Regions from separate parts of the Pseudorhodoplanes sp. genome, predicted to be linked through region 2. Evidence: predicted binding sites of a transcription regulator. Region 2 holds the regulator's gene; each other region holds the start of a gene.
What was found. Region 2 encodes PhoB, which activates phosphate uptake and scavenging genes when phosphate is short. Its sites were predicted from a motif close to TGTCATNNANCTGTCAT; they were not measured.

Region 1 (4,745 bases), on a different contig from region 2:
ACGATATAAGGACGGCCAGCGCGGTTCCGGCCACCGACATCGCCAGCGTATCGATCAGCGGCTTGACCCAGTGCTGCCAGCGCGAAAAGTCCGGCGGCACCATTTCGCTGAACAATTGTCCGAGCGCGGGCAGGCCTTCCATCAACCGCTGCGCGTCGAAAAATCCGGTAATCCAGAGCGAGCCGATGCAGGCGATGACAATGACCGCGATGAAACCGGCATGCCGCAAACTGGCATGCCGGTCTTCGGCGAGGATCGTGTCGTGACGGGAAACGACGTCCGACATCAGCTCATCTTGCCGAGGTCGAGGTCGAGGATTTTCGCGGTGTCGCGCAGGATGTCGTAGGCCTTGTCGTCGGTCGGTGCGAAGCCTTCCACCCGGAACGATTTCAGGATTACCGGATCCTTCAGTTCTATGAAGGCCTTGCGAATCTTGTCCTTCAGCTCCGGCGTGAGGTCGGCCTGCATGGTCATCGGATAGTTCGGGATCGGATCGGTGACCGCGAGCACCGTGAGCTTGCTGCCGTCGATCGACTTGCGGGCGATCAGCGCCTCGTAGATCGCTTTCGACAACGCGCCGGCCGGCACCTGGCCGTTCTGCACCGCGCGCGCCACGCCGTCATGGGTGCCCAGATGCACCGGCTTGTAGTCCTTGCTGCCGTCCAGCCCGTTCTTCAGCAGATGCGCGCGCGGGATCAGATGGCTCGAGGTCGAGGCCTGGTCGCCGTAGCCGAACGGCTTGCCCTTAATGTCGGCCAGCGTTTTCACCGGTCCTTCGGCCTGGGCGATGATGATCGAATTGTAGGTCGGCGAGCCCTTCTCGATGCCGACAGCGAACGGCTCGATGCCGGGCGCCTTGGACTTCGCCAGCACGTAGGAGAACGGACCGAAATAGCCGATCTCGATGCGGCCGAAGCGCATCGCCTCGATCATCGAGGAATAATCGGTGGTGACGACCAGTTCGATCTGCTTGCCGAGCGCCTTTTCGAGATGCGTTTTGAGCGGCTGCGCCTGCTGGATCAGGGTTGCGGCATTTTCGTCGGGCAGCAGCGCGACACGCAGCTTGGCGGGGTCCTTGGTCTGGGCGGAAGCGGAAGCGGGGATGAGCGCGAGGGCGGCGGCGGTTCCATGCAGAAAGAGGCGGCGGTTGATCATGCGTAGGTTCCTGTCCTGAGGGGGGCGGGTTCAAAATCGGAGTCTGTGTCGGCGGACGTGCTGCCATAGATGCGGCTCACCTCCGTCCTGCCGAGGCGGCTGGGCGGGCCGTCGAACACCACCGCGCCCTGCGCCAGCGCGACGATGCGGTCGGCATAGCGTCGCGCGAATTCGAGCTGATGCAGGCTGACGATGGCGGTGATGCCGTCGGATTTGCAGATGCCGTGCAGCAGCGAGAGCACGCGCTCAGCGGTCGCGGGATCGAGGCTTGCGACCGGTTCGTCGGCGAGAACCAGTGCCGGCTTCTGCACCATGGCGCGCGCGATGCCGACGCGCTGCTGCTGTCCGCCGGACAATTGATCGGCGCGTCGTAGCGCATGATCGATCAGGCCGACGCGATCGATCGCTTCCAGCGCCATCGTCTTCTCGGTTCGCGATGGCGGCAGCAGGGTGCGCAGGCCGGAATGATAGCCGAGACGTCCCATCAGCACATTGGTGAGGACGCTGCAGCGGCCGATCAGCTGATGCTGCTGGAAGATCATGCCGGTGCGGCGCCGATGTGCCTGCAGGTCGCGGCGGGCTCCGATGTCGCCGATGCCGTCGGCGGTGACGCTGCCGCCGGTAGGTGACACCAGCCCGTTGAGCGATCTCAGAAGCGTCGATTTGCCGGCCCCGGACGCGCCGAGCAGCACCGTGAAGGCGCCGGTCTCGAAGCGGAGCGAGCAGGGGTGAAGGGCGCGCGCGCCGCCGGGATATGTGACTTCGAGATCGTCGGTTCGGATCATCTCAGGCCGTGGGGTTGCTGCAATGCACCCCTACGACCCGCACATGACAGTTGGACGACAACCGGCGTCAGGATTGACCGGTCTGTGGATGGAGCGGTGCACCGCATTGTCGCAGGTCATCCTGCTGCTTCCGGATCCCGCAGGAAGCGGAACGTGCAATGTCACGCCGGCTCTGGACGTTGCTCTTCGAATGTCAGGCTGGTGACGACGAATGACCGGCTTTGCAATTGTTGATCATCGGTAAACCATTCGCAGAACGCGTTGGGTCCATTGATCGTGGCAATGGTCATGCGCGGTCCGCCGGACCTAAGGATGACGACGTCGCCGGGCTGGAACTGCTTGTCTGTCACCTGGGTCTACTCCGGACGTTGAATTGCGATGCTCCCGTTATCATAGAGAGATGCGCATTGCATCGGGCCGTGAGGTCGATTCCAAACGAACATTCATCAGCCCGACCGATGCGCCGCGGGTCACAGCCTTGTGAGCCGCAATAAATCGTTCCGAACCTCCGTCCCGAAGTCATAAGCACTTGTCTGTAGAGCGTGAATCGCTACTATGCCCCGCCCTTCAGCGAGAAGGGCGGCGAACGAAGGCGGTAGAGCCATGGACGAAAAATTGACACGCCGGTCCCTGCTGCGGACCCTTGTCGGCGGAGCAGTTACAACGGCGGGTGTCGTCACTCTCGCCCGTACCTCACTGGCCAGCGTTCCCGAAGCGCCTCTAGACCTTAATCCCACCGATCTCGACGTGCAGGCACGCGCCGCAGAGCTCGAGTCGGCTGTCGGCCCTGCCGGCGAGGCGCATGCTCAATTCATCAATCTCCCCGGCGTGGGCGGCTTTGGCAATCGCGGCGGTTTCCGCAACGGCGGCGGCTTCTTCAACGCACCGTTCGGAAATGGCGGTTTCCGGAATGGCTTCCGTAACGGCGGCTTCGGTAACGGTGGTGGCTTCCGTAACGGCGGTGGGTTCCGCAACGGTGGTGGGTTCCGCAACGGAGGCGGCGGTTTCCGCAACGCGTTCCGCAATCGCTAGAGCATGATCTCTGCTGATCAGGTCGGTCCTCTGGAGCTTCTCGTTGTCCAGCCGACCCCGTTCTGCAATCTCGACTGCTCGTATTGCTATCTTCCGGACCGGCTGGACAAACGGAAGATCACACTTGAGACCCTGGAAAAGACCTTTCACTGGGCCTTTTCCTCCGGTCTGATCCGCCAGAATTTCACCCTGTTGTGGCATGCCGGCGAACCCATGGTTCTGCCGGCATCGTTCTATGAGCAGGCCACGCTCCTGCTCGAGCGTTGCAACACCTCGGGGTTCGAGGTCACCCAGTCGCTTCAGACCAATGCCACTCTGGTCAACGAGGCCTGGTGTGACTTTATCCGCCGCCGCAACGTGCAGATTGGCGTCAGTGTCGACGGCCCCGATTTTCTGAACGACCGCAACCGCAAGACCCGAAATGGCAGCGGCACGCTGGAACGCGTCATGCGCGGCGTGCAAATGCTGCGCGACCATGACATCTTCTTCGATGTGATCACGGTGCTGACGTCGGCGTCGCTGGATTACCCGGACGAGCTCTTCGATTTCTACGTCGAGAACGGCATCATGGATGTCGCCTTCAATGTGGAGGAGATCGAGGGGCCGCACGTGACATCGTCGCTGGCCGGTAGCTCGACCGAGCCGCGCTTCCGCCGATTCTATTCGCGGTTCATGGACCTTGCGCTCTCCTGCGACCCGCCGATGCGGGTGCGCGAATTCGAGACATCGCGCAGTTCGATCGCGCACCGCGAGCAGTTCTCGATGCGAACGCAGGAGAATAGGCCGTTTGGCATCCTGAACGTCGACTGCGCGGGCAATTTCTCGACCTATTCGCCCGAACTGCTCGGTCTCAGTTCGCCCCGCCTCGGCAGTTTCGCGCTTGGCAACGTCGCGACGGATACGCTGGATTCGGTGCTGGCCATGCCACGGTTCGTTGCGCTCGACGACGAGATCCGCCGCGGCGTAGATCTGTGCAAGGACAGCTGCCGCTACTATCCGTTCTGCGGCGGCGGCCCGCCCGGCAACAAGTATTTCGAGAATGGCAACTTCGCCACCACCGAGACGATGTCCTGCCGCCTGCACAAGAAGGCGACTTTCGACATTGCACTCGACAAGTTTGAACGCCTCAAGGCGATGACGTGACGGCGTCGTTTACGGTTGCACCGAATTTCCAGTGCAAGGGATCATGGGCGGAGCGGCTGCTGGTCGGCGCCGGGGACGCTTGGCGCGCCCCGGACGATAACGAGCTGGCCAGCCTCACGCTGAACACTCCGCCGGCCGGCGGCACCGTTTGCTCCTGCCTGTTCTCGGTGCCGAACCACATGCGCCACCGGTTTTGGGCCATGCTCGACGACGAAGCCAAGGCGGGCAGCGGCGACTTTGAGTATTTTTCCGACGATCTGGCGCAGTTCCTGGCGTTCAAAGCCCTGCCACCACCGGCGGATGCCGTATACGAGCTGCTCGTTCAGGACGCCGGCGGCAAGGTGGCGACCGCTGACGCCTGGGCGCTGGTCAATTTCGGCGAAGAACCAATTCTGCTCGGCTGGCCCGGGTTGCAGCTTCGGCTAAATCCGGGAGAGGGCGTGCAGCCCGACCCGGCAGCGCCCCCGGAGGTCCTGCCGCCGGTGAACGATGAGTTGAACGTACTGGTCGCCATTCGCCGGGCGCCTGCATCCGGCGCGGACGCAGCCGAAGGGTCTGTGCCGTAATCCCGATCGCCGACAGCGTCAGGCTCTGCCGGCCCGCCGCTCCACATTGCCGCTGCGCTCGGGC
Region 2 (4,745 bases):
AGCCGCGAGGGCATCGAACGACGCCGGTCGCATCGGAACGCTTGAGGGACAGATCGCCGCAGCGGCCGACGAGGCGACGTCTCTCGGAAGCCGCGCCAAGGAATTGCTCGATAGTGTTGCAGAGATGCGCGCCCGCTATTCGAACGCATCCGCACCGGAAACGCTAAACGAGCGTCTTCCGAGCCTTTTGGTCGCCATCAATGGCGGCGTCGTGAAAGTCGCGGAGGTCAGTTCGGGATCCATCAAGGGCGAGGCTGTCATTCCGCTGACGTCCGCCAACCCGGCGACTCCGAAAAGCTGGCAGGTCGTGATTTATGAGACGCCCGAGGCGAGCCGCCGGGTTAACGATCGCGTCGTCACTTGGCTCGAGAGCCTGAAGGCGAAAGGCGTTATCGAGAGCCGCTTCAACTGGCGCTTCTTTACTGCGGGCGACAGCCGCGAGCCGGAACTGGCTGGTATTCGCGGTGCGCTGGTGGGCTCCCTGCTCACGCTCGCTGTAACCCTCGTGCTGTGTCTCCCAATCGGTGTCGCTGGCGCCATCTATCTCGAAGAATTTGCCCCCAAGAACCGGATCACTGAAGTCATCGAGGTCAACATCAATAACCTCGCGGCGGTTCCGTCGATCGTGTTCGGTCTGCTGGGCTTGGCGATGTTCCTGAATTTCTTCGGACTCCCGCGATCGGCGCCGCTCGTCGGTGGACTGGTGCTGGCACTGCTCGTATTGCCGACTATCATCATCGCCTCGCGTGCCGCGCTCAAGGCGGTTCCGCCCTCGATCAAGGAGGCGGCGCTGGGTGTCGGCGCCTCGCAACAGCAGGCGATCTTCCACCACATCCTGCCACTGGCGATGCCCGGAATAATGACCGGCACGATCATCGGCATGGCGCACGCGCTCGGCGAGACGGCGCCGCTCTTGATGATCGGCATGGTCGCCTTCATCGTCGAGCCTGCAACGAGCATTGTCGACGCCGCGACTGTGTTGCCGGTCCAGATCTATCTCTGGTCGGATCTGCCGGAAGTCGGTTTCCAGGCGCGAACGGCAGCCGCGATCATGGTGCTGCTGGCGTTCTTGTTCCTTATGAACGGGACCGCAATTCTCTTGCGCAAACGCTTCGAGCGGCGCTGGTAAGTCATTGGGAGTTAGGAGATGCTGGCTATGGACGCAATGGTTCAACCCGCCGCCTCGGCCGCTGCGATCGATATCGCCGGTACGCAGGCCAAGCCCAAGGTCACGGCGCGGAACGTCAACGTCTATTACGGCGACAAGCACGCCCTGAAAGACGTCAACGTGGATATCCCGGCGCGGTCGGTGATGGCTTTCATCGGCCCGTCCGGCTGCGGCAAGTCGACCTTCCTTCGCTGCATCAACCGGATGAACGACACCATCCCGGTTGCGCGGGTGACCGGCAAGATCGATATCGACGACCTCGATATTTACGACAAGTCGCTGGACGTCGTACAACTGCGCGCGCGTGTCGGCATGGTGTTCCAAAAGCCCAATCCATTCCCGAAATCGATCTACGAAAACGTCGCCTATGGTCCGCGCATCCACGGGATCGCTCGTTCGAAATCCGAACTCGACGAGATCGTGACATCCAGCCTGAAGCGCGCCGGGCTATGGGAAGAGGTCAAGGATCGTCTGGACGATTCCGGTACCAGCCTGTCAGGCGGCCAGCAGCAGCGGCTGTGCATCGCGCGGGCGATTGCGGTCGGTCCTGAAGTGATTCTGATGGACGAACCATGCTCCGCGCTCGATCCGATCGCGACCGCTCGCATCGAGGAACTGATCGATGAGTTGCGGCGGAATTTCACCATCATCATCGTGACGCACTCGATGCAGCAGGCAGCCCGCGTGTCGCAGCGGACCGCGTTTTTCCATCTCGGCATTCTTGTCGAGGAGGGCCCGACCGAGACCGTCTTCACGACGCCGGGCGATCGCCGCACCCAGGATTACATCACCGGCCGCTTCGGCTGACCGGCTGCAGACAAGGACCAAGACAATGGCTGACCACATCGCCAAGGCGTTCGACGTCGATCTGCAGGAGCTCAACCGCATGGTTGCGGAAATGGGCGGCCTTGCCGAGAAGGAGATCGCGGACGCAGTGCAGGCGCTGACCCGCCGCGACATCGATCTCGCAAACAAGCTGATCGCAGCCGATGCCCAGATCGACGCGCTGCAGCGGGAGATCGAGGAGCGCGCGATCCTGACGATTGCGCGCCGCCAGCCGATGGCCATCGACCTTCGTGAAGTGGTGAGCGCCTTGCGGGTCGCCAACGAAATCGAACGCATCGGCGATCTCGCCAAGAATATCGGCAAGCGCGCACTCGACCTCGAGGGTGAATATCCGTCGCTGAAGCTCATCCGCGGCGTCGACCATATGGGGTCTCTGGTGTTGACCCAGCTCAAACGCGTGCTGGACGCCTATGCCGCCCGCGACGTCGACGAGGCCATGGATGTGTGGAAGCGTGACGAGGAAATCGACGCCATGTGCGTCTCGCTGTTCCGCGAATTGCTCACCTACATGATGGAAGACCCGCGCAACATCACGTTCTGTATCCATCTCCTGTTCTCGGCAAAAAATATCGAGCGGATGGGCGACCATGCCACCAACATCGCCGAGACCGTCTATTACATGATCAAGGGCGAGCCGATCACTTCCGAACGCCCGAAGGCCGATACCACCAGCTTTGCGCCATTGGCGGCGCAGGCGGCGCAGGGATGAACGGAAGCAGCGACATGAACGCTCAGACCGCGCGCATCCTGATCGTTGAGGACGAGGAGCCGTTGTCGCTGCTGCTGCGATACAACCTCGAGACCGAAGGATACGACGTCGAGACCGTCGCGCGCGGTGACGATGCCGATACCAGGCTGCGCGAGAGCACGCCCGATCTCGTCGTGCTCGACTGGATGTTGCCCGGACTGTCCGGCATCGAACTCTGCCGGCGGCTGCGGGCGCGGCCCGAGACCAAGTCGCTGCCGATCATCATGCTGACCGCGCGCGGCGAGGAGAGCGAGCGCGTGCGCGGGCTTTCGACCGGCGCCGACGATTATATCGTCAAGCCGTTCTCGGTCCCGGAACTGGTGGCACGGATCCGGGCGCTGCTGCGGCGATCCCGGCCGGAGCGGCTGGCCGACGTGTTGACGCTGGGCGAAATCGAACTCGATCGCGTCAAGAAGCGGGTCTCCCGCGCCGGCCGCGACGTAGAGCTCGGGCCGACCGAGTTCCGGCTTCTGGAATTTCTGATGGAGCGCCCCGGCCGCGTGTTTACCCGGGAACAATTGCTCGATGGCGTGTGGGGCAGTGAGGTCTATATCGACGAGCGTACCGTCGATGTGCATGTCGGGCGGCTGCGCAAGGCTCTCAACCGTGGCCGCGACGGGGATCCGATCCGCACCGTGCGCGGCTCCGGTTATGCGATCGACGATCGCTTCGGGCGCGCGGACCTCACCTGATCTGACCTTGTCCGACTTGGTCTGGTCGATCCGGTCGCCGCGGCGCCCTGCGCGAGCGCGTCAGCGCCCGCCTGCCGAGCGCTTGTCCCGCCGCGCCGCCGGCGGCTGATAAGCGATACGCGAGTGGTAGGCGCAATAGGGCAGACCATTAACGGACGGACCGCCGCAGAAATAGAATTCCGACGTCGCCGGGTCGCCGATCGGCCATTTGCAGGTCTGCTCGTTCAGTTCCAGAAGCGTGCGGCGCTGTCCGATCGGCACGACATTCTCGACCTGGGCCGGTTCGACGTCCATCTCGTAGTCATAGGCGAAGGCCTGGGCCAGCGCGGTATTGCCGCGAACGGCGGGACGAGACACCCGTAACATATGGGTCGCCCTCGGCTTTCGCTGCCGCGGCGCGCTGGACGACGGCGCCTTGGTGCGGCCGGAGAGCCCCAGACGATGCACCTTGCCGATGACCGCGTTGCGGGTGATCCCGCCCAGTTCGGCCGCGATCTGGGAGGCCGAGAGGCCGTCGGACCAGAGCTTCTTGAGCTGCTCGACCCGTTCGTCGGTCCACGTCATGGGTTTCTCCTTGTTGCCCCGCGGAGGGGAATACCGTCCGCAGAATCCTTTCCCGTCGCCGGACAGCCTGAGGCTGCCAGCGGGACGCCACACACGCAGATGTACTTACTTGCCTGTCCGCCGCACGAGATGTCGTATCTGACAGGGGCGACACTACACAATCGCTGGACTCGCCCGCAAGAGTCCGCCCCCCCTGCGCACCCATCGTCGCTGTGGAGAGCGCAAGGTTTTCCCCGCCTTATTCGAAGCGCTGCGGCATCGCGTGGCCGGGCGGTTCGGTTGACAGCCTACGGCCCGCCCCTAGAATGCCGGTTGCAGTGCCGCCCGCGGGGGCGGCACATTTCGTTTAGGCTCCGGCATTGTCTGCTGATGCTCTGACATTGCCGGTCCAGTTTCTGCCGGATGTTCTGCCGTGGTCTCCAATCTTCTGCCGACTTATAACCGCGCCGACCTTGCCTTCGAGCGGGGCGAGGGCGCCTGGCTGACCGCGACCAATGGCGAGCGCTATCTCGACTTCGGATCGGGCGTTGCGGTCAACGTGCTGGGTCACGCGCATCCGGTGCTGGTCGAGGCGCTGACCGACCAGGCGCAGAAAGTCTGGCACGTCTCCAACCTGTTCCGGATTCCGGAAGCGGAGCGCCTGGCACAGCGGCTGTGCGCCGCAAGCTTCGCGGACCTCGTCTTCTTCTGCAATTCCGGCGCCGAGGCGATGGAATGTGCGATCAAG
Region 3 (4,745 bases), on a different contig from region 2:
GTGTAGGTGTTCGACACCGCATTGCCGAAGCGATCGACCACCGAGAAATGCGTGGTGTTATCGCCTTCCGCCGCGACCGGGTCGCCGTTGCGGATCTCGGAGGATGGCGTCGCGCGCGCGCCGATATTCTTGGCTATGGTCCGCGCATAGCGCTTCGAGGTCAGCCCGCGCACCGGCACTTCGACGAAGTCGGGATCGCCGAGATAGACCGCGCGGTCGGCATAGGCGCGCCGCATCGCCTCGACCATCAGATGCACGGTCTCGACGCTCGATGGCCCGGTCTTCTTCAGGTCGTAGGGCTCGAGAATATTCAGCATCTCGATCAGATGCACGCCGCCTGAGGACGGCGGCGGCATCGAGACGATGCCGTAGCCGCGATACTTGCCAGTGACCGGCTTGCGCTCCTTCACCTGGTATTTCCTGAAATCGTCCGCGGTCATCACGCCGCCGGCGTCGCGCACGGCCGCCGCGATCTTTTCCGCGACATCGCCATCGTAGAAGCCCTGCGGACCCTTTTGCGCGATTGCTTCCAGCGTATTGGCCAGATCGGTCTGGATCAGCCGGTCGCCCTCGCCATAGGACGAGCCGTCGGCTTTCAGCATCACTTTCACCGACGACGGCCAGCGTTCGAACAGCGGCTTGGCCGCAACCATGGTGTCGGCAAGATCGCCGGTGACGATGAATCCGTCGCGGGCAAGCTTGACCGACGGCGCGAGCAGTTGCGCCAGCGTGAACTTGCCGGACCCGTATTTCCGGTGCGCCAGCGCCAGTCCTGCCACCGTCCCCGGCACGCCGACGCCAAGACCGGACTTCAGCGATTTCTGCGGATCGGCATTGCCGGCATCGTCGAGGAACGAGTCCCTGTCGATCTTGCCCGGCGCCATCTCGCGATAATCGATCGCGATCGCCTTGCGTGGCTTGGCGAGCCAGATCACCATGAAGCCGCCGCCGCCGATATTGCCGGCGCGCGGATAGGTCACCGCCAGCGCAAAGCCGGTCGCGACCGCCGCATCCACTGCATTGCCGCCCGCTTTCAGGATATCGACCCCGATCTGTGCGGCCATCGCTTCCTGCGCGACCACCATGCCGTTCCGGGCGGTGACGGCCTGCGCGCGCGGCGCTTCTGAGAGCGGCTTGTCGTGAACCGGGCCTTCCTGCGCGAGCGCGGGCGAGGCGAGAAGGGCGAGGAGGAAAACGAGAACTCGGATCATTGCGATTGGTCTATCCCCCGCTCAGTCCCGCGCAAGCAGGAATCCAGCAAATCTGGGTCCCCGCTTGCGCGGGGACGAGCGGACATTGGTGCGCCCCCAAGAGGTCTTGTCGTTACCGCGCCATCCCGTGATAGACGCTGTTCGGCCGCATGTCGGTCGCTGTCGCGATCCGGTTCGACATGTTGTAGAACCCGGCAATTGCGGCAATATCCCAGATATCGCGGTCGGAAAAGCCCGCGCGGCGGAGGCTGTCGCGATCGTGAACTTCGACCGCCCAGGGCTCGTTGGTCATCTTCACCGCGAAATCCAGCATCGCCCGCTGCCGCTTCGACAGCCGCGCGGCGCGATAATTCATCACCATGAGCTCGCCCAGCGCCGGATCGCCGGATATCTGCCGCACCGCGGAGCCATGCGCGGCCAGGCAATAATAGCAGCGGTTCTGCGACGACACCGCGACCGCGATCATCTCGCGCTCGAGCTTGCTTAAGCCCGATGGCCCCAGCATGAGGTCGTTATACATCGCGACAAAGGCTTCCAGCTTCTTCAGGTCGAACGCATAGGCCTTCAGCACATTCGGAATGAATCCAAGTTTCTCCATGCATTTATCGAAATAGGCCTGCATCGTTTCGTTGAGCGCAGGCTCCGGCAGCGACAGCGCCACGAATGCGGTGTCGTCGCCCGCGGTTGCGGACGGCGGGGCCGGTTTGAGCAGGGCGGTCCTGGACAGAGCTGTGTTGGACGGGCCTGTCGTGGACGGACGCGTCTTGGACGGACTCGTCTTGGATTTGTCATCACGCGATGCTTTGGTCCGCGGGTTCCGCCCGGCCGGTTTCTTCTGCGCTTTCGCCACGCGTTCCTCCCACAAGCTCAGCGCCGAAGCGTAGCGCCGGGCGCGGCCGGACGAAATCCAAGATTGCATGTTGCGATGCAGCACTCACGATCGTGACATTGGCGCCGCCAGACCTCGACGAATGGCGGTCGGTAGACGAAACTCCCGACTCAGGAGAGGCCATCCATGAACATTCAGAAGCCGCTCGCGGCAACGGGCGAACGCTCGATCACGCAACTTGTGGCGCAAGCCGGAGAGATATTGCGATCCGGGCGCAGCGGTGTTCCGGACGGTTTCGCGGCCCGCCTGTTCGAGCGCGCGTCCTTCGAGGATCTCTCCGTTTACACGCCGAAGGAGATCGCAGCCTTTGCGGCGCAGGCCTATGCGTTCCTGTCGCAGCGCCGGCCCGGAGCGCCGAAGATCCGAATCTACGCGCCTGAGGAGGCTGACGGCAAGTTCAGCCGTGCGGTGTCGGTGCTCGAAATCATCAACGACGACATGCCGTTCATTGTCGATTCGGTGATGGCGGAACTGAGCGCGCGTCATGCGAAGGTGCGGCTTGTGGTGCATCCGATCTTTGCGGTCGCGCGCGATTCCGCCGGACATCTCGAGCGGGTGTCGACCGAGGAGCCGGCGACCGAAGGCGAACGCCGCGATAGCTTCATCCACATTCATCTCGACCGCATCGCCGATGTGGCGACGCAGAATACGCTGATCCTCGGGCTCGAACAGGCGCTCGCCGACGTCAGCGTCGCGGTGCATGACTGGCGGCCGATGCTGGCGCGCGTCAGCGACCTGATTGCGGACATGAAAGCCAATCCGCCGCCGTTGCCGGAAGCCGAACGAACCGAGTCGGTCGAGTTCATGGAATGGCTGGTGGCCGAGAACTTCACCTTTCTCGGCATTCGCGAATACAGGGTCACCGGCCAGGATCGCGAACCCGCATTGATTCCGGATTCCGGATTGGGCGTGCTGCGCCGTGCCGATGCGCATGAATTGAGAGCGCGCGCCGGACAGGAGGTCATCACCGCGGCCCTGCATAAATTCTACGCCGAGCCGACCGCGCTCCTGATCACCAAGGCGAGCCTGCGCTCGCGCGTGCATCGCCGCGTGTTCATGGACATGGTCAGCGTCAAGCGCTTCGATGCGAATGGCAACGTGTGCGGCGAATTCCGCATCGTCGGCCTGTTCACCTCGACCGCCTATACGCGCTCGACCCGTTCGATCCCGTATCTGCGCAAGAAGGTGGATGCACTGCTCAAGCGTGCGCGATTCCATCCATCGGGGCATTCCGGCAAGGCGCTGGTCAATGCGCTCGAAACCTATCCGCGCGACGACCTGTTCCGCATCGACGACGACCTGCTGTACGAATTCGCGATGCTGATCCTGGAGTTGGACGAGCGGCCGCGCGTGCGCGTGCTGGCGCGCCGCGATCGCTTCGACCGCTTCATGTCGGTGCTGGTCTATCTGCCGCGGGCGCGTTCCTCCAACGACGTGGTGGAGGCGGTCGGAGAGCTTCTGTGCAAGAGCTACAAGGGTCACGTCAGCGGACTCAGCCTGTTCTTCCCGGAAGGACCGCTGATGCGCGCGCATTACATCATCGGACGGTCCGCCGAGCCGATCGACGATCCGCAGCGGTCCACGCTGGAGGACGGAGTCTCCGCAATCGTGCGCACCTGGGTCGACGCGCTCGACGACGAGATTGCGCGCACCCAGGAGGCCGGCCGCGCGCGGCAATTGTTCGAGCGCTATCGCAAGGCCTTCAGCGCCAGCTTCCGCGACCGTTACTCGCCGGAGACCGCGCTCGACAATATCCGCACCATCGAGGGGCTGTCGGCGGAACGGCCTCTCAGCGTCGACTTCCATACCCGGCCGAATGCCGAAAGCCATGTGATCGGCCTGAAGGTCTGGAGCTATGGCGGCGCCATTCCGCTCTCCAGCCGGGTGCCGATGCTGGAGAATATGGGCTTCAAGGTGGTGGCCGAGCGCACCTACGAAATTCGTCCGGGAACGCCGTCCGATACCCATGTCTGGCTGCACGACATGACGCTGGAAAGCGCGGATGGCGCGCCCGTCGACATCGCCGCATTGCAGACGGCGCTCGAAGCATGCTTCCTGATGGTGATGCGCGGCATTGCCGAGAATGACGGCTACAACGCGCTGGTCCTGAAAGCCGGACTGCAATGGCGCGACATCGTGCTGATCCGCTCGGTGTCGCGGTTCCTGCGCCAGGTGCGGGTGCCATTCTCGCAGGACTACATGTGGAACACGCTGCGCGCGCATCCGGCAATCGCGTCGCAGATCGTGGCGCTGTTCCACGCGCGGTTCGATCCGCGCGCCGAAGCCGACATCGCCCGCAAGACGAGGCAGACCGAGATTGTCGCCGAGATCGAGGCCGCGCTCGAAAAAGTGCCGTCGCTCGACGAGGACCGCATCCTGCGGCATTTCGTCAATGCGGTGCAGTCGGCGCTGCGCACCAATTTCTATCAGATCGGCGATGACGGCCAGCCGAAGGCGCAGATCGCGATCAAATACGAGAGCGGCAAGCTGACCACGTTGCCGGCGCCGCGCCCGCTCTACGAAATCTTCGTCTATTCGCCGCGGGTCGAGGGCGTGCATCTGCGCTTCGGCAAGGTGGCGCGCGGCGGCATCCGCTGGTCCGACCGGCCGCAGGATTTCCGCACCGAAATCCTCGGACTGGTGAA
Region 4 (4,745 bases), on a different contig from region 2:
GTTATACTCTATTGGCTGGCCGGCAGAACCGGCCGATTCTGCCGGGACTCTTACACCTTGAATCTGCCCAATCTGATTACCACCGCGCGCATTCTCTGCGTGCCCCTGATCGTATGGGCGATCACGGCCGGTCACATGTTGCCGGCCTTTCTGCTGTTTCTGGTGGCCGGGATCAGCGACGCGGTGGACGGTTTCCTCGCCAAGCGCTTCAACATGGCGACCGAGCTCGGGGCGCTTCTGGACCCGATCGCCGACAAGGCGTTGATCGTGTCGATCTACGTGGCGCTCGGCTTTACCGAGGCGGTGCCCCGCTGGCTGGTGATTCTTGTGGTGTCCCGGGACATCCTGATCGTGGGCGGCTTCCTCGTGGCGATGCTGATGGCCCGGCCGATGCCGGTCCGGCCGCATCCGGTGTCGAAGCTGAATACGGTGGCGCAGATCGTGCTGGCGGGCACGGTCCTGGGGTCGCTCGGGCTGAATTTCGACGCCGGCTGGGCCTTGCCCGCGCTGATCGGGCTTGTCACGATCTTGACCTTGCTTTCGATCGGCTTCTATGTCGCGGAATGGATCCGCCATTTCGGCACCAACGGGGCCGCGCATTAGCGGACAGGGCAGGGACGGCAATCGTATGAACACCATGACGACGGGTCCGGCCGATGGTCCGCCGCTACCGGTCACGCCGCTATCGTTGCGCCGCCAGCTCATCTTCTGGACCGGCGCACTGGTGGTTTTCGTCGCGCTGCTGTGGCTGCTCGGCGACGTGCTGCTGCCATTCGTGGCCGGCATGGTGCTCGCGTATCTGCTCGATCCGATCGTGCGCAAACTCCAGAAACTTGGGCTAAGCCGGCCGATCGCGTCGGTCCTGATCGTGGTGATTGCGATCGCGGTGATCGCGTTTGCGCTGATCACGCTGCTGCCGCTCCTCGGGGAGCAGATATCGGGCTTTATTCAGCGCCTGCCGGAATATGTCGAGCGCATCCGTCAGTTGATCCAGGAGCAAAGCAACGGCTGGCTGGGCCGGGTGATCGGCGAGCGGCTGCCCGATGCGGAAAAGCAATTGGGCGGCGTGGCCGCCGGCGCCGCGGGCTGGGCCGCGGGTTTTCTTGGATCGCTGGCTTCGGGCGGGAAGGCGCTGATTTCCGTCCTGTCCATTTTCGTGATCGCGCCGATCGTCGCCTTCTATCTCCTGCTCGACTGGGAGCGGATGATCGAAGCCGTCGATTCATGGGTGCCGGTGCCCTATCGCGAGACCGTGCGCGGCCTCGCGCGCGAAATGAATGCGGCTATTTCGGGCTTCGTTCGCGGCCAGGCGATCGTGTGCCTGATCCTCGGCACCTTCTATTCCATCGCGCTGATCGCGATCGGGCTTCACTTCGGATTGCTCGTCGGTATCGTCGCGGCGGTGCTCGGTTTCGCGCCCTATGTCGGCACCATCACCGGCTTCATGCTGGCGGTCGGCATTGCCATCGCGCAGTTCTGGCCGGACTGGACCATGCCGGCGCTCGCTGCCGCCATCTTCCTCACCGGGCAGTTCGTCGAGGGCAACATCCTGCAGCCGTTCCTTGTCGGCAAGGAGGTCGGATTGCATCCGGTCTGGCTGATGTTCGCGCTACTCGCCTTCGCCTATCTGTTCGGCTTTGTCGGATTGCTGGTGGCGGTGCCGACCGCGGCTGCGATCGGCGTGCTGGTGCGCTTCCTGCTGCGCCAATATCTTGCCAGCTCTTATTACACGGGCGGCCAGCCGGGCTGAGATGGCGTCTCCGCCGCGGCAGCTTGCCCTTGCGCTCGATCACGCCGAGAAGCTGTCGCGTGAGGATTTTCTGCCGGGGCCGTCGAACGAGGCGGCATTGTCCATGGTCGAGCGCTGGCCGGACTGGCCGTCGCATACGATCGCGATAACCGGCCCCGAGGGCAGCGGCAAAAGCCACCTCGCATCGATCTGGGCACAGAATTCCGGCGCACGGGTGCTGTCGGCCCGCGCCCTGAACACCGCGATGCTACCTGAGGCGCTGACGACCGGTGCGCTGGTCCTCGAGAATTGCGGCGAAGGTGCGCTCGACGAGCGCGCGTTTTTTCATCTGCTCAATCTGGTGCGCGAGCAGGAGGCCCATCTTCTCCTGACCGCACGATCGGCTCCGGTGCTGTGGGGCGTGGCGCTGCCTGATCTGGAATCGCGGCTACGCGCGGTGCCAGCCATCGCCCTGTCGATGCCCGACGATGCGCTGCTGCGTGCGGTGACGGTGAAACTGTTCGCGGACCGGCAGCTTGCGGTCGACGAGAATCTGGTGACGTACCTGCTGGCCCGGGTTGGCCGGTCTTTCGCGGCGTTGCAGGAGGCGGTGCGGACGCTCGACCGCGAAGCACTGCAACGCAAAAGACCGGTGAACCGTGCACTGGCCTCCGAATTGTTTCGGGACGGCCCGGCGTAAAGCGTCGGTTCGGACTTGTCCCGCCGGGGATTGAGGTCAATTCTCCGGTGTCCGTCACGGGCTGGTCACGAATTTGTCGTACGGTCTGACTTTCTGGAACAATACCATGCAAGATCGTGCCGAAGCCGTTGTTTTAAAAGAAGAAAGTTCGGGGGCTGGGCGGTCTCAGGAGACCCGTCAGCCGAACCTGATGGACAGCCCGGAACGCTTCATCAACCGCGAATTATCGTGGCTGCATTTCAACCGGCGGGTTCTAGACGAGTCCGCGAACCCGAACCATCCGCTGCTGGAGAGGCTGCGGTTCCTGTCGATCTCCGCGAACAATCTCGACGAATTCTTCATGGTGCGCGTGGCCGCGCTCAAGGGTCAGGTGCGCGAAGGCGTCACCGATCGTTCCCCAGACGGATTGACCCCGTCCGAGCAACTGGCCCGGATTGCCGAAGTGGTCGCAGTGCTGGCGAGTGACCAGCAGGCGCGGTGGCGCGAACTTCGCGCTGCGCTTGGCACGAACGATATCGTCATTGTCGACGCGCAAGGCGTGACCAAGCAGGAACATGACTGGCTGGAAGAGCAATTCCTGTCCGCCATTTTTCCGGTGCTGACCCCGCTCGCCATCGATCCGGCGCATCCGTTTCCGTTCATTCCCAATCTGGGCTTCACGCTCGCGTTGCAATTGTCGCGCATCAGCGACGGCAAGGCGATGAATGCGCTCATCCGCGTGCCGCACAAGATCGAACGTTTCGTGCATCTGCCGCGCGGCGCCGACGGCGCGCGTCGCCTGATCATGCTCGAACAGGTCGCGTGCCTGTATATCGGCCAGTTGTTCCCCGGCTATGCGATGAACGGGGTCGGCGCCTTTCGTGTGATCCGCGATTCCGAAATCGAAATCGAGGAAGAATCCGAAGATCTGGTTCGCTCGTTCGAGAGCGTGCTGAAGCGGCGCCGCCGCGGTTCGGTGATCCGCCTCGAACTCGAACAGGCAATGCCCGAAGACCTCCGCCGGTTCGTGCGACGGGCGATGGCGGTGAGCGAAGACGAGACATTTCTCGTCGACGGCATGCTTGCGCTCAACGACCTGAAGGAAGTGGTGTCGATCGATCGTCCCGACCTTTTGTTCGCGCCCTACAATCCCCGCTTTCCGGAACGCATTCGCGATCATGGCGGCGACTGCTTCGCGGCGATCCGCCAGAAGGACTTCGTGGTCCAGCATCCCTATGAATCGTTCGACGTCGTGGTGCAGTTCCTGCAGCAGGCGGCGCGCGATCCGGACGTGATCGCGATCAAGCAGACGCTGTACCGGACCTCGGCGGAATCGCCGATCGTCAAGGCGCTGGCGGAAGCGGCGGAAGCCGGAAAGTCCGTCACCGCGCTGGTCGAACTGAAGGCGCGTTTCGACGAAGAGGCCAATATCCGCTGGGCGCGCGATCTCGAACGCGCGGGCGTGCAGGTGGTGTTCGGCTTCATCGAACTGAAGACCCACGGCAAGCTCTCGCTTGTGGTGCGGCGCGAGAGCGGCAAGCTCGCGACTTATGTCCATGTCGCGACCGGCAATTATCATCCGATCACGGCGCGCATCTATACCGACCTGTCCTATTTCACTGATGACCCGGTGATCGCGCGCGACGCAGGACGCATCTTCAACTTCATCACCGGCTACGCCGAGCCTGCCGAACTCGAAGTGATGGCGGTGTCGCCGGTGTCACTGCGCAAGCGGCTGGTCGAACACATCGATGCCGAGATCGAGCATGCCAAGGCTGGGCGGCCCGCGGCGATCTGGCTGAAAATGAACTCGCTGGTCGATCCGGGGATTATTGACAAGCTGTATCAGGCCTCGCAGGCCGGAGTTTCCATCGACATCGTGGTCCGTGGTATTTGCTGCCTGCGGCCGGAACTTCCGGGCCTCTCGGACAATATCCGGGTCAAGTCGATCGTCGGCCGGTTCCTCGAACATTCGCGCATCTATTGCTTCGGCGCCGGACACGGCCTGCCGCATCCGAAGGCGGTCGTTTACATCTCGTCGGCCGACATGATGCCGCGCAATCTGGACCGCCGGGTCGAGGTTTTGTGCCCGATTACCAATCCGACCGTCCACGAGCAGGTGCTCGACCAGATCATGGTGGTTAATTTCAACGATAACGAACAAAGCTGGAAAGTCTTGCCTGACGGCACCGCAACCCGCATAAGGCCCGCGAAAGGCGAGGAGCCTTTCAACGCGCAGAATTACTTCATGACCAATCCGAGCCTGTCGGGACGTGGGAAATCGCTCAAAGAATCAACGCCGCGCCGCCTCAGCCGCCGTCAGGACCGCAGATAGCG

Region 1: the regulator PhoB is predicted to act here: its motif matches at 1,984-2,000, upstream of phnC (phosphonate ABC transporter ATP-binding protein).
Region 3: the regulator PhoB is predicted to act here: its motif matches at 1,987-2,003, upstream of AC5I5I_RS13270 (NAD-glutamate dehydrogenase).
Region 4: the regulator PhoB is predicted to act here: its motif matches at 2,493-2,509, upstream of AC5I5I_RS16000 (RNA degradosome polyphosphate kinase).

Annotation. Positions count from the first base shown of each region.
Region 1 covers NZ_JCABZI010000001.1:22,427-27,171, reverse strand. The annotation lists gene phnE (phosphonate ABC transporter, permease protein PhnE) at 1-286, opposite strand, end outside; gene phnD (phosphate/phosphite/phosphonate ABC transporter substrate-binding protein) at 286-1,155, opposite strand; gene phnC (phosphonate ABC transporter ATP-binding protein) at 1,152-1,940, opposite strand; gene AC5I5I_RS00125 (YodC family protein) at 2,102-2,290, opposite strand; gene AC5I5I_RS00120 (hypothetical protein) at 2,544-2,972, shown strand; gene grrM (cyclophane-forming radical SAM/SPASM peptide maturase GrrM/OscB) at 2,976-4,115, shown strand; gene AC5I5I_RS00110 (hypothetical protein) at 4,112-4,681, shown strand; gene AC5I5I_RS00105 (aminotransferase-like domain-containing protein) at 4,700-4,745, opposite strand, start outside.
Region 2 covers NZ_JCABZI010000013.1:199,211-203,955, forward strand. The annotation lists partial or broken gene pstA (phosphate ABC transporter permease PstA) at 323-1,129, shown strand; gene pstB (phosphate ABC transporter ATP-binding protein PstB) at 1,166-1,975, shown strand; gene phoU (phosphate signaling complex protein PhoU) at 2,001-2,723, shown strand; gene phoB (phosphate regulon transcriptional regulator PhoB) at 2,738-3,454, shown strand; gene AC5I5I_RS19285 (GcrA family cell cycle regulator) at 3,515-4,018, opposite strand; gene AC5I5I_RS19290 (aspartate aminotransferase family protein) at 4,431-4,745, shown strand, end outside.
Region 3 covers NZ_JCABZI010000009.1:386,960-391,704, reverse strand. The annotation lists gene ggt (gamma-glutamyltransferase) at 1-1,211, opposite strand, end outside; gene AC5I5I_RS13275 (peroxidase-related enzyme) at 1,324-1,872, opposite strand; gene AC5I5I_RS13270 (NAD-glutamate dehydrogenase) at 2,227-4,745, shown strand, end outside.
Region 4 covers NZ_JCABZI010000010.1:477,015-481,759, forward strand. The annotation lists gene AC5I5I_RS15985 (CDP-alcohol phosphatidyltransferase family protein) at 58-603, shown strand; gene AC5I5I_RS15990 (AI-2E family transporter) at 638-1,750, shown strand; gene AC5I5I_RS15995 (P-loop NTPase family protein) at 1,752-2,429, shown strand; gene AC5I5I_RS16000 (RNA degradosome polyphosphate kinase) at 2,536-4,743, shown strand.